Regions from separate parts of the Lysinibacillus sp. NPDC097279 genome, predicted to be linked through region 1. Evidence: riboswitches for the same ligand, from Rfam matches in the RefSeq annotation. Region 1 holds a riboswitch; each other region holds the start of a gene.
What was found. A riboswitch is a leader RNA that binds a small molecule or an ion and turns the genes downstream of it on or off. The one in region 1 is predicted to bind lysine.
Positions count from the first base shown of each region.

Region 2: another riboswitch for lysine. It lies ahead of ACIQ1H_RS20175 (cysteine hydrolase family protein); the one in region 1 lies ahead of ACIQ1H_RS00990 (aspartate kinase).
Region 3: another riboswitch for lysine. It lies ahead of ACIQ1H_RS13825 (amino acid permease); the one in region 1 lies ahead of ACIQ1H_RS00990 (aspartate kinase).

Region 1 is NZ_JBIWDA010000001.1:220,714-225,282, reverse strand. Features, by position in the region: gene ACIQ1H_RS00995 (YslB family protein) at 1-155, shown strand, start outside; gene ACIQ1H_RS00990 (aspartate kinase) at 639-1,865, opposite strand; lysine riboswitch at 1,968-2,146, opposite strand; gene uvrC (excinuclease ABC subunit UvrC) at 2,275-4,065, opposite strand; gene trxA (thioredoxin) at 4,278-4,569, opposite strand, start outside.
Region 2 is NZ_JBIWDA010000007.1:49,932-54,500, reverse strand. Features, by position in the region: gene ACIQ1H_RS20180 (APC family permease) at 1-915, opposite strand, end outside; gene ACIQ1H_RS20175 (cysteine hydrolase family protein) at 929-1,645, opposite strand; lysine riboswitch at 1,799-1,983, opposite strand; gene ACIQ1H_RS20170 (MFS transporter) at 2,305-3,513, opposite strand; gene ACIQ1H_RS20165 (NACHT domain-containing protein) at 4,405-4,569, opposite strand, start outside.
Region 3 is NZ_JBIWDA010000003.1:2,124-6,692, reverse strand. Features, by position in the region: gene ACIQ1H_RS13825 (amino acid permease) at 71-1,534, opposite strand; lysine riboswitch at 1,618-1,793, opposite strand; gene ACIQ1H_RS13820 (CynX/NimT family MFS transporter) at 1,972-3,177, shown strand; gene ACIQ1H_RS13815 (nitric oxide synthase oxygenase) at 3,219-4,265, opposite strand; tRNA gene ACIQ1H_RS13810 (tRNA-Glu) at 4,486-4,557, opposite strand; tRNA gene ACIQ1H_RS13805 (tRNA-Asn) at 4,559-4,569, opposite strand, start outside.

The DNA.
Region 1 (4,569 bases):
GATTGGAAGCAGGGTTTATTGCTGAACAAATCCAACAATCAAAAGGATACTTAACGGAATGTTATGATGAGAAGCGCGAAAAGCAACAGCAAGTCATGTTTACAGTTAAATGGGATGTTAAAGAGCGTATTATGAATACAATACCAAATAGATAAGCTTGTAAGTATTGCGATTTTGTTAGAAAGCAATCCTTTTTCAACGTCGACAAAAGGCAACATGCCTTTTGTCTTTTTTTATTATAGGTATCCATCAGCATATTCCTTGTTGCGTTGATAAGCGCAGGGCGGGCGACTCCTGATGAGAACGTACAAAACGTAAGACGCGGGCATTTCGCGTTAGCGACGGTTACGGCGTACGTTTATGCCCGCGGAAAGCGCCCGCCCGTAGCGGAAATCAACCGCAGAAGTCTTCTATATTATTTTATAAAAGAAGGATTAGCTATTGGATTCTTAGTCATCAATATTTATTTATTAAAGTGCTTAGTTGATTGGAGCGCAGGGCGGGCGACTCCTGCGGGAATGCACAAAACGTAAGACGCAGGCATTTCGCGTTAGCGAGGGTTACGGCTTACGTTTGTGCCCGCGGAAAGCGCCCGCCCGTAGCGGAAATCAACCTATGTAGTTATCTATAGAAAGCTACTATTCGTGAATCTCTTCTGCTAAATTAAACTCATCATGTAATGCGTTTGCAGCGCGAATCATTTCGTCCTGTGGGACAACAACAGAAACTTTAATTTCAGAAGTACTGACCATTTTCACTGCAATTTCTTCTCGACGTAAGCGATCAAACATTCGTGCTGCAACACCTGGATTTGACGCCATGCCTGATCCAATAATCGAAACTTTTGCTAGTCCAATTTCAAAATCTGCAAAGCTAAAACCAAGTGACAATTTACTATCCTCTAGTACACGTAAAGCATCAGCGAACTCTTCTTTTAAAATGGTAAATGATACAGATGGTCTCACACCTTCAATAATAGCCTGCACAATAATATCAACATTAATGCGATTCTCTGCTAGGATAGCAAACATATCTGCTAACGATGCAGTAGAGTATGTATCATAACCGATAGTTAGGCGAATGATATCAGACTCATAAGCAACACCACGTACGATTAAATTTTTCTCCATTTCAACTTCCTCCTTCAATAAAGTACCTGCTGTATCTTCTACACTTGAACGAATAATGACAGGCATTTGAAACTTTTTAGCAAGCTCCACTGCCCGTGGATGTAAAATATGCGAACCTAAATGGGACAGTTCAAGCATTTCATCATATGAAATCTCCTTTAGCTTTCTTGCTTTTTTTATAAACCGAGGATCTGCTGTATAAACACCATCTACATTTGTATAAATGTCCACACGTTCCGCTTCTAATGCAGCTGCAATGGCTACTGCCGTTGTTTCGGCTCCACCTTTACCAAGCGTTGTAATATTATTCGCACTAGAAATGCCCTGCTCTCCCGCAACAACGACAATTTGTCCTTGTATCAAATGTTCTTTCATACGGCACACATCGATATGGTCGATACGTGCATGAAAATGTTTCCCATCTGTTTGCACACCAGCCTGCCAGCCAGTCAAAGATACTGCATCATAGCCCGCCTCCTGTAAAGCAATTGCAAAAAGGGCACTTGCGAGTTGTGAACTCGTCGAAAGTAGTACATCCATTTCACGTTTAGAAGCATCGTCTGATATATCACGTACCATCTTTGCTAAGTCTTTTGCTGTGCGTCCCATCGCAGCTGTCACTACTACAACATCATAGCCAAGCTCTTTTTTGGCTATCGCTATTTTAGCGACCTCTTGAATTTGCTCGGTTGAAGCGATTGCTGGTCCGCCAAACTTTAATACAATACTCGCCATTATTATCATTCTCCTTTAATCGATTCGTCTCTAGAACAGCAAAAAGGCAGCCTTCACATAACGTGAAAGCTGCCTGCAACATGTACAATAAAAAGCTTGCGCATGTGTGATAGCTCTCCGAAACGTCAAGATTCGACAGTCTTACATCTATTAAATGCAAAACCAGCAAAGTATCGGAAACAACGATACTTCACTTCGGCAAGCTCCCCTTTCACACACCATCATTGGATTTGTCCATCCTTCAATGTGCTACTATTGAATCTTGCACCTCTATCATCACTTAAAATAGTGAAATTATTCATTTTTACCTTTATGAAAATATATGCTCTGCCCACATATTCTTCATCTAAAGTGTAATAGAACATATCAGTTTTTCACTGCTTTGTTCTATCACAACCTTAGCACATGTCTAATCCTTTGACAACGTCTGTTGCTGAAAATAATTGTAAATACTGTTCGCTAAGTTCGCAGGTATTCCCGCTTCTTGAAGTGCAAACTCACTCGCTTCACGAATCTTTTTAACAGAGCCGAAGTGCTTCAATAATTGTTGCTTGCGTTTTGGCCCCACACCTTCAATGCCATCGAGAACAGATTGAATAGCATTTTTCTCATGCTGTTGACGTAAAAATGTAATCGCAAAACGGTGTACCTCGTCCTGAATACGCTGAAGTAAATAAAACCCGTCACTTGTCCGCTTTAATGCAATAACCTCAGGTGGATCACCAAATAAAAGCTGGGATGTATTATGTTTTTCATCTTTTGCTAAGCCAGCAATTGGGATAACAAGTCCAAGCTCGTCCTCTAACACTTCTCGCGCGACTTCCATCTGGCCTTTACCACCATCTATTAGAACTAAATCTGGCAATGGCAAGCCTTCTTTTAATACTCTTGTGTAACGGCGACGTATCACTTCTTGCATTGCTCCATAATCATCATGTTTTGCGGCAGTGCGTGTTTTATATTTACGATATTCCTTCTTAGCAGGCTTACCATCAATAAACACAACCATTGCTGATACTGCATCAGCACCATGCATATGACTATTATCAAAAGCTTCAATGCGAAGAGGTGCTGAAATTCCCATCGCTTCCCCGAGTGCCTCGCAAGCACCTATTGTGCGCTCTTCCTGTCGCTCAATTAGCTGGAATTTCGCCGCCACTGCAATTTCAGCATTTTTCATAGCTAAATCTACTAATTCTTTTTTTTGCCCTCGCTTCGGTGTTAGCACTTTTACCGCTAATAATTCCGTTAAAATTGCGGTATCTATCGACGGAGGAATAAAAATTTCCTTAGGCTTTATATGCTCAGGCTTTTCATAAAAGCGTCCGACAAATGTTAAAAATTCTTCTTCAACATCCTGATAAATCGGGAAAATGGAAACATCTCGTTCAATCAACTTACCTTGACGAACGAAAAATACTTGAACACACATCCAACCCTTTTCAACTGCATAACCGAATACATCGCGGTTCGTTGTATCACTGGACACAATTTTTTGCTTTTGCATAACCGTTTCTATATGTGCAATTTGATCGCGGAACTCCTTCGCTCGCTCAAACTCTAGTTGCTCAGCGGCAGCTAACATTTTCTGTTCAAGCTCTTTTTTTACTGATTCCACGCCACCATTTAAAAACTTCGTCATATCTTCAATCATATCGTGATATACTTGTGCATCAATTTCTTTTACACACGGTGCTAAGCATTGTCCCATATGGTAATACAAGCAAACTTTTGATGGTAATTGTACACATTTACGTAGCGGATAGAGTCTATCGAGCAACTTTTTTGTTTCACTTGCTGCATACGCATTGGGATAAGGACCAAAGTATTTTGCTTTATCTTTTTTTACTTTACGTGTTGTAATAAGCCGTGGATATTTTTCGTTTGTAATTTTAATATACGGATACGTTTTATCATCTGTTAGCATGATATTGTATTTAGGATCGTGTAGCTTAATAAGGTTTAACTCTAGAATGAGTGCCTCTAAATTCGAAGAAGTCACAATGTACTCAAAATCCTCAATCTCACCAACAAGGCGCTGTGTTTTCCCTTCATGTGTTCCTGTAAAATACGAGCGCACTCGGTTTTTAAGTACCTTTGCCTTACCTACATAAATAATTGTCCCTTGTCGATCCTTCATCAAATAGCAGCCAGGCTGATCTGGTAAAATATCAAGCTTACGTTTAATTAAATCATTCATCGCCTACCTGCCCCCCTTTTTTGATGCCTATCTAATAATCGCCATTTCGTTTCATTCTCTTTTGTCTTTCATCGTAAATCGCACAAAAAAGATATTACAACAAAATAAGAAAATTTATTAATAAACGAGCGTTTATTGAAATTCCTCTATCTATTATATAACGAAAAAAAGCCAAGCACATCTAAAGATGGCTCAGCTCTTTATTTTACAAATTAAGCATGTTTTGCGATGAAAGCTTCTAATGCTTCTTTAGGTTGGAAACCAACAGTTTTATCTACTAATTCACCGTTTTTGAATAAAAGCAATGAAGGGATAGACATGATTTGGTATTGTGCTGCAGTACCTTGGTTGTTATCCACATCTACTTTTACGATTTTAGCTGCACTACCTGCAGCATCCATTTCTTCAAGAACTGGTCCGATCATTTTACATGGTCCACACCAAGCAGCCCAAAAGTCGACTAATACTAAGCCTTCTTTAATATCATCTTGAAACGTTGCATCT
Region 2 (4,569 bases), on a different contig from region 1:
TGCTTGACCTGTTAAACCAGCTGTTATTGTCGATACAATAATCGCAACGGTATAAAGCGTTGCAAGAACGGCACCACCTGCTTTTTCCGCTATATCAAATAGAGCCGTATCAGCTGAGCTAAAGTTTGTCACATCAGGCCATACGAGCTGTGCTACATAAGCTTGTCCAATAAAAATAAGTCCTCCAATTAAACAAGCTAAAATAGCTGCCTTCCAAATATCATCTTTTGGATTAACTGCCTCTTCTGAAAGTGTTGTAATCGAATCAAACCCTAAAAACGAAAAGCAGGCCATTGCTGCACCAGAAATAATGGCAGACATAACGAATTTTTCATCGTTGAAGAATGGTACAACAGAAAAGAGCGACGTACTACTTTCCCCACCAACAATTGTCTTCACACAAAAAATTACGAAAATAACGACTACAATTCCCATAAATATAACGAGGATTTGATTTGTTTTTGCAGCGATACCAATCCCTAGAATATTTACAGTCGTAATAATACCTGCAATTAATAAGACCCATACCCAATACGGAACAGATGGTATTAATGCATTCGCATATGAGGCACCAACCATAAATACAATAAGGGGCACTAAAACATAGTCCATAAACATTGCCCACCCTGCAAAAAAGCCTAAATGTGGATTAATTGCACGTTGCGTATATGTATAAGTGGATCCTCCATTTGGAAAAACAGCAGCCATTCGGCCATAACTATAGGCAGAAAACATCATGGCAACCATCGCAATCAAGTAAGCTAATGGCAACATGCCACCTGTAGACTCTGCTGCAAAGCCATAAATATAAGCTGGCGCAATCGGTGTCATAAAAGCAATACCATATATGACTAAATCTTTTAATGTTAAAACACGTTTTAACTGTGGTGTATGATCATTGGCTGTTTGACTCATAGTCTATTTCCTCTCACACATTCACTGGATTGCTTTTTGCTAGTTCTTCCGTTACTAAATCAATTACTTCATCAGTGCTCATCACTTGGCAATAAATTTGATTCATAATCATAATTTCTGCATCATGAAGCTGTTGCGTTGCAGCTGCACATGCATCTTCAACTAAAATAACTTCAAAGCCTGCATCAGCTAAGCTGCGAACGGTTGAAGCAACACATTGGTCCGTTACAACACCTGTACAAACTACTGTTTCAATGCCCATATTGCGCAGTAAAAATTCATAATTCGTTCCACTTAATACGCTATCTGTCGTTTTATTAACTACAATTTCATCATCAAGTGGCTTTAACTCCTCCACCATCTCCGCTCCAGGATCACCGATTGGCAATAAAATATTGTTCCAACCTGGACGGCGTTGTACTGGAGAACGATCTCGTCCATCTTTATGATGGCAAGCAATACGACCAAATGTTACTTCTAATTTATTTGTACGGAAAAACTCTAAAAGCTTTTTATTGTTCGGAATTGTTAAAGTGTCGATACGATTAAAGAAGTATTCCCATTGTTCAAACATGCCCTTTTCTCTTGCAACTTGTGCATCTAATCCATCTCGGCTAATAAACTGATGTTGCATGTCTACGATTAGTAATGCTGTTTTATCTGGGTTCACGTTTATTTTTTGACCGTCAGTCGGTAAAAATTCATAATATAATGTTGATGTATTTTCCATAATAATTCCTCCAAATTCCCTCTATTTCCGATATGTTATAGGTAAATAAAAAGACAGATTCTTTGTGCAAAAGAATCTGTCTAACACAAAAATGATCTACTCATTTAGAAACTAAAAATGAATCGACCATTTAAAATTCCCACTGTTTGTCTAAACAGAGATAGCACAACTTCATAAACACGAATGTTTACGAAGACAGTCCTGCAGCTATTCGCTACAGACCCAGCATATGATGGCGAGAACTCACCATACACTTCGGCGACATTTCCTTCTACCTAATCTCTTCGTCTTCTCGGACTCCATTAGGTACTGTTAACTGTCGCGCCTCTACCTCACTATCGGAAAAGTGAGGTTTATTTAATTGTTTGAAATAATTATATTATTGCATTTTTTCTATGTCAACGATAAATTTACTATATTTCATAAGATTTGTTGTGCCTCATTATAAAAAAATGACAAATAAAACGCTTTCATACAATAATGAAATGAAATAAATATAACAATAATCGAATAATAATTTTATAGCAATTTATTCTTCCGAGTTCCTGCTCTTTCAGTTTGATGGATAAAGCTTCAAAGCAATTCCTGTTTTATAAAAGTCTTATAAAAAAACCACCAATTAAAACGCAAAGGCATTTTAATTGATGGTTAAATCAATGTTATATAGTTTCGCTTACATTCGCTATATTCTCTTTTTTGAGCATTAACATCACAATAAAGGAAATACAATATAAGCCTGCTAAGTAGAGCATCGCAACTTTCATATCATAACTTTGTAAAATATAGCCGACAAGGATAGGTGAAAAACCGCCTATCGCTCGTCCAAAGTTAAAGATTGTGTTTGTTGCCGTACTTCGAATTTGAACGGGATATAGACTACCAATCAACGCTCCATATCCAGCGAACATGCCATTTGAGAAGAATCCAACAATTGCGCCACCAATTAGAACACCCACACTACCAGTAGCATAAGAGTATAAGAATACAGCGCATGCTGAGGCAATAAGGAACACACCAAAGGCACGCTTTGCGCCAAATCGGTCTAAAAATAGTCCAAAGGTTAACATACCAACAATCATGCCTACTGCTGTACTAATTGTCCAAATGGCAGAGCTTGAAACAGATAAACCTTGCGACTGTTGCAGCATCGATGGTAACCAAATCATTAATCCGTTATAACCTGCAATTTGAACTGTTGCCATTATAATTAGTGAAATTGTTGTAATCGCTGTTCGTGGCGTTTCAAACAATTGTACCAACTTACCCTTTTCAGCTTTCTTACTAGCCTTTTTATTTTTCTGAGCGGCAAGCCACTCAGGAGATTCGTCTAAATTTTTTCTTACGATAAAGGCAAAAATAACAGGTACTACTCCAACAAAGAATAATGCTCTCCATCCTAAAGTAGGAAGAATGATTGCACTTAGTAATGCTGCTAAAATAACGCCATACTGCGCACCTACACTGACATAGGAAGATGCACGCCCTTGTTTATTTTTCGGCCATGCTTCTGCAACTAGCGCCATACCAATACCGTATTCTCCCCCAGCACCTATTCCTGCAATAAATCTAAATAGATACACTTGTTCAATGCTTGTAGCTAATCCTGTTAAAGCCGTACCAATGGCAAACAAGAGGACGGTATACGTAAAGACCTTTACCCTGCCATACTTATCTGCTAAAACGCCGAAAACAATTCCTCCTAATAGCATCCCTACATTCGTGATAGAAGAAATAAGTCCTCCCGTTGCTAAATCAATGTTAAATTCCGCAATAATCATTGTCATCGCAAAGGAGATAAACATGATGTCCATACCCTCTAATGTTAAACCAGCTACCGATGCGACCACGGTTTTTTTTCGATAATCCATTCTACTCTCCTCCAGTATGTTCTAGATGAAATAAATCTCTTTTATTTACGAATGAATGGATGTATCTATATAAATATAACGTTTCCATTCTCCTTTTAAGCCTCACGGGACTTCCTTTAAAAGAGGTACGTTAGTTGTGTAATCACAGCTAAAATGCAAAATAAATGCCCTTTCGTCAGATTGGACAAAAGGGCATGAATAAACAAAGATATTATAAAAATAATAACTTAAAACATCATATAGCCCTTCTCAGCCTCTCTGGACCGTATTAAAGGTAAATTATTTCAAAAGCTATCTTAGCAAAGTTATCTATATTTTCATACAAGAAAATTTTGGTAAAAACAGCTTGAAGGCTTTTCTAGTATGGCTTTAAGCTTATATAAAAAAATTTTAAACAGTTGCTCACACGGAAAAAACAACTCGTCAGTTCAAAAAAAAGAACGAATTTTCTCCTCGAAAATTCGTTCTTTTACATTATGCTAATTCCAACCAAGCAACCGCCTCACAATGCGTGGAGTGTATGTGGCAACATAAGGGATGTTGGTGGGTTTACAATAATGGCTAGGTTCCTATTTCAGTGGGATCTAGCCTATTTTCATTATAAACATTTGCTAAATTAACATAAGTTCGCAAGACATATAAAGGACTTAATTCGTAACTCTCCTTCAAAAAACTAATTGCATCTCGATAATTCTTTATTCTTAAAACAAAATTATCAAATACAAAATCATCATTATCCTTATATTCCTTCATTATACTTAGCAACTTGTTGAATTTGTTCAAATTTTGTATAAGAAATCTGCTGCAAGATAGCTCTAACTGCTTTAACCTTATCCATTTGGAAATAGACATTAAAACATTTCAAAAAACGTTAAGAAGTATAATAAAAGGCTAGTAAACGAATAGGTTGACATCATTAACTAAGCTCTTAAATAAGTTTAAACACATATTTTTGTCTCCTAATACTTCATATACTTTCATCAATTCTAAATAACTATCATGTCCACCACCTTCATTTATAAGGTAATTTACCATTTGCTGTTTTGAATTTCCATT
Region 3 (4,569 bases), on a different contig from region 1:
TCAAACAATTTACCTTCATCAATGGCAAATAAAAAAAGCTGCCCTCTAATTGATAGGACAGCTTTCATTTCTATTTTTCTACTTTTAAATCACACTGTTGCAGTGGAATCATTTTCGTTTTATGTTTTATTTTATAGCCCAACCACAAGGCGATAAACAGTGGTATCCCGATATAAGAAACAAGGACACCATACCAGTCAACTGAATCACCTGTGAAAGCTGTATAATTTTGACCAATTACAACAATCATACACAATGTAAATGCAAAGAGTGGTCCGAATGGATACAGCTTTGCTTTATATGGTAGTAATTTTAGGTCTAAGCCTTGCGCTTCATACGCTCTACGGAAGCGATAATGACTAAATGCAATACCAAGCCATGCAATGAAGCCTGACATCCCTGAAGCGTTTAAAAGCCACATATAGACAACGCCATCACCAAAGAATGATGCTAAAAATGCTAGGCAACCGACTGCTAATGTTAGCAGTAATGCGTAAATCGGAATTCCACGACGGCTAAGCTTTGCGAAAATTTTAGGTGCGTGTCCATCTACTGCTAATTGCCATAACATACGTGATGACGCATATAACCCCGAATTACCTGCAGACAACATCGCTGTTAAAATAATGGCATTCATTAATGATGCAGCAAAGGCAATACCTAAGCGGTCAAACACTAGTGTGAATGGTGAAACAGCAATATCTTCAGATAATAAACGAGCATCTGTAAATGGAATTAACATCCCAATTGCTGCAATGGCTAAAATGTAAAATAAAATAATTCGCCAAAAGACTGACTTAACCGCTTTCGGAATATTTTTACCAGGATCATCAGTTTCCCCAGCGGTAATTCCTAATAGCTCTGTCCCTTGGAACGAGAAGCCTGCTGCTAGAAATATGCCGAATGTAGCAAGGAAGCCACCATGGAATGGACCATCACTTATAAAGAAATTCGTAAAGCCGACTGGTGCTTGTCCTCCTAAAATACCAAAAATCATCAATAGACTGACGATAATGAAAACAATAACAGTAGCAACTTTTATCATGGCAAACCAATATTCACTTTCACCATAGCTTTTTACAGAAAGTAAATTGAATGTTAGTACGATCGCAATAAATATGACTGTCCATAGTGCCGAAGAGCTGTCTGGGAACCAATACTTCATTATAAGAGAAACTGCTGCAATTTCAGCGGCAATTGTAATCGCCCAGTTATACCAGTAGTTCCAGCCAAGTGCAAAGCCAAGCGCGGGATCTACAAATTTTGTTGCATACGTACTAAATGAACCTGATGACGGCATATAAGCTGCCATTTCACCCAAGCTTGTCATTAAAAAGTACACCATAATGCCGATTAATGCATAAGCAAGAAGTGCACCACCTGGTCCAGCCTGTGCTATAGCACCACCACTCGCTAGAAATAGCCCAGTTCCGATAGTACCACCTAACGAAATCATTGTTATATGGCGGCTTTTTAATTCTTTTTTCAACTCTGGTGCTTTATGACCGAGCTGATTAACTTTAATTTCACTCACGTTAAAGCTTCCTTCCTTTTATAAGAGGCAAAAAAATGCCATCACATGAACGTTGTGATGGCTAAGTAAATCCTCTGTTTCTTCAAAATGATAGCACAACACGTTGTCCAACGTGACAGTTCTGTTCCTTTCGGAGACAGCCCCAGCATGAGGTTTTCAAGTCCCCTCACGCTTCGGCAATATTTCCTTTCAGCTAACATCTTCAATGCTTGTCATCTCCACTAGCTTACTTATAAATACCGCGACCTCTACCTCAATACAAACATGAGGCATATAATTATTAAATTTATGATGTGTCTTAGTTTAACATACGACCTAAGACATTTCAATAAAACGATTAATGTTCTGTATTTTATGAATATTCTACTATTTTTATTAATGTGATAAAGTGTTATAGTGGTTCGAATTATAACTGTTCTATCAGGGAGGTACTTATTTTGACAACTAACGAAGAATCTACTTATCCTAGCAGAAAGATTAACTGGAAGGGCACAACGCTCTTATTAGTTATCGGTGTAATTTTTCTTGCTTCGACATTACGTATGCCATTAACGGTTGTAGGCCCAATTATTTCCTTCATTCGTGAGGATCTCGGTATATCTAACGTACTTGCAGGCTTTTTAACAACAATTCCATTGCTTGCATTCGCACTAGTGTCACCTATTGCCCCAATCGTTGCAAGAAAACTAGGACTAGAATTAACTCTTTTTCTATCAACCATTTTATTAGCACTTGGGATTGTACTGCGCTCACTTGGAACAACAGGGTTACTCGTATTCGGTACAATGATAATAGGTGTAGCTATTTCATTTGGTAACGTCCTCATCCCAGGGTTACTTAAATTAAAATTCCCTTATCATGTTGGTTTACTAATGGCATTCTTCACAATGTCCATGAACTTAACGGCTGGTATTGGTGCTGGTATTAGTTATCCTATAGCCAATGCATCTCTTGGCTGGCAAGGTGCACTTGCCATCGCTATAGCTCTTGTCGTCGTGACTATTTTAATTTGGATTCCACAATTAAAATTTAATAAGCCTGAACCAACTGTAGCTACTACGAAAACTCGTATACCCCTGTGGAAATCACCAGTTACTTGGGCAGTCACTGGCGCAATGGGTTTACAATCGCTATTATTTTATACAACTGCAGCTTGGATTCCTGAAATTTATATTGCCCAAGGAATAGCAGCAGATCGTGCAGGTTGGATGTTCTCAATCATGCAAATTTCCCAAGTACCTATGGCTCTAGCCGTACCAATTATCGCTAGTAAAATGACATCACAACGACCTCTCGTTTTGATGTTTACTGCTTTTTATATTGTCGGCTTTACTGGCCTTGTCATGGAATGGACTAATCTTGCTGTATTGTGGATGATATTGCTAGGATTAGCAGGTGGCGCTTCATTTTCACTTGCAATGATGTTCTTTACTCTTCGTACTCGTACGGCATTTGAAGCAGCTGATTTATCGGGCTTTGCACAATCATTAGGCTATTTATTAGCCGCAGTAGGCCCTATTTTATTTGGTTACCTACATGATTTATTTGGCGGTTGGAACATCGCTGGCTGGCTATTCGTTGTCGTTGCAGTATTACTATTCTTCTGCTCATTTAGAGCTTCTAGAAACGAATATATAAATTAAAAAAAGCAGCTCATCCTACTATGAGCTGCTTTTTTACATTTTTAATAAGGCGGTTTTTGATAAAAGAAATTCGGTGTATTATAAACATTGACATAAGGCTTATGAAAAATATGCGTTGTTGCAGGTGATAATGGGGGAATCAACCAAGTCCAGTTGCCTGTTAAGTCGCGACCTGCCTTCTGCTCAGCTTCTTCAAATAACTTAAATTGCTGTGCAGCAGTATGATGATCGACTATACTTACACCATCTTCTTTAAAGGAATACAGTACAGCAATATTTAATTCAACTAATGAGCGATCACGCCAAAGCGATGCTTGCTTAGTCGTATCGAGCCCAAAAATTTCGGCGATTTTCGGCAACATATTATAACGATCACTATCAGCTAAATTACGTGCCCCAATTTCTGTCCCCATATACCAACCATTGAAAGGAGCGGCTTGAAAGTCGATTCCAGCCATTTGAAAACGCATGCTTGAAATAATCGGCACCGCGTACCATTTCAACGCTAGTTCCTCCACTTGTGGGTGCTCAGGATGGCGAATTACAACTTCTAGTACATCTTCACGTGGTATTGAAAACAATTGTGGTTTACGGTCATCCACCTGGATAACGAGTGGTAACACATCAAATGCTGTGCCCTCGCCCTGCCAGCCTAGCGATTCACATACTCTTGTAAATGGTACAGAATGTGGGTCACCAACAATGCCAGCTTCCGTCTCATAGCCTGCATAACGGATCAACTGATGATTCCAAATTTTTACTCTACCAGATGCAAATACCGTTATTGTTGGCCGAATTTTACCACCATTTGTCGCATATCGAATATGACATAACAACTTCTCAAATATCCCTTGCTCATCTAAAATATCACGGGCATCCTCAACATGGAGTGATTGCCAAAATAATCTCCCGATACATTTATTACTATTACGCCAAGCTACTCGCGCACCAAAAGTAAGCTCCTCTGTTGAAGGAATATATTGTCCTTCATTTTCAACTTGCTGTAATCTATTTGTTAGCCATTGTGCAGACTCATTTTGTTCCATTTGATAAAGTGTTAAAAAACGTTGTATCTCTTGTAGTTTCATGTCGTTTTCCTCCATCTACCCTCATATTAGATGAATAGAAATAAATTCTCCATGAAAAAATTCATCAGAAAACATACATCTTTTATATATGAAATACTTTGTTCAAATTTAAATCGATAGTCAAAAATTCTCCATCAAAATTTTATAAAAACTAAATGAAAAGCTTAAAAAATTACAAAGAAAAAGCATGTAGCAACAATATGCTACATGCTTTACTAGATGACCCCTACGGGATTCGAACCCGTGTTACCGCCGTGAAAGGGCGGTGTCTTAACCGCTTGACCAAGGGGCCATGGCTCCGAAG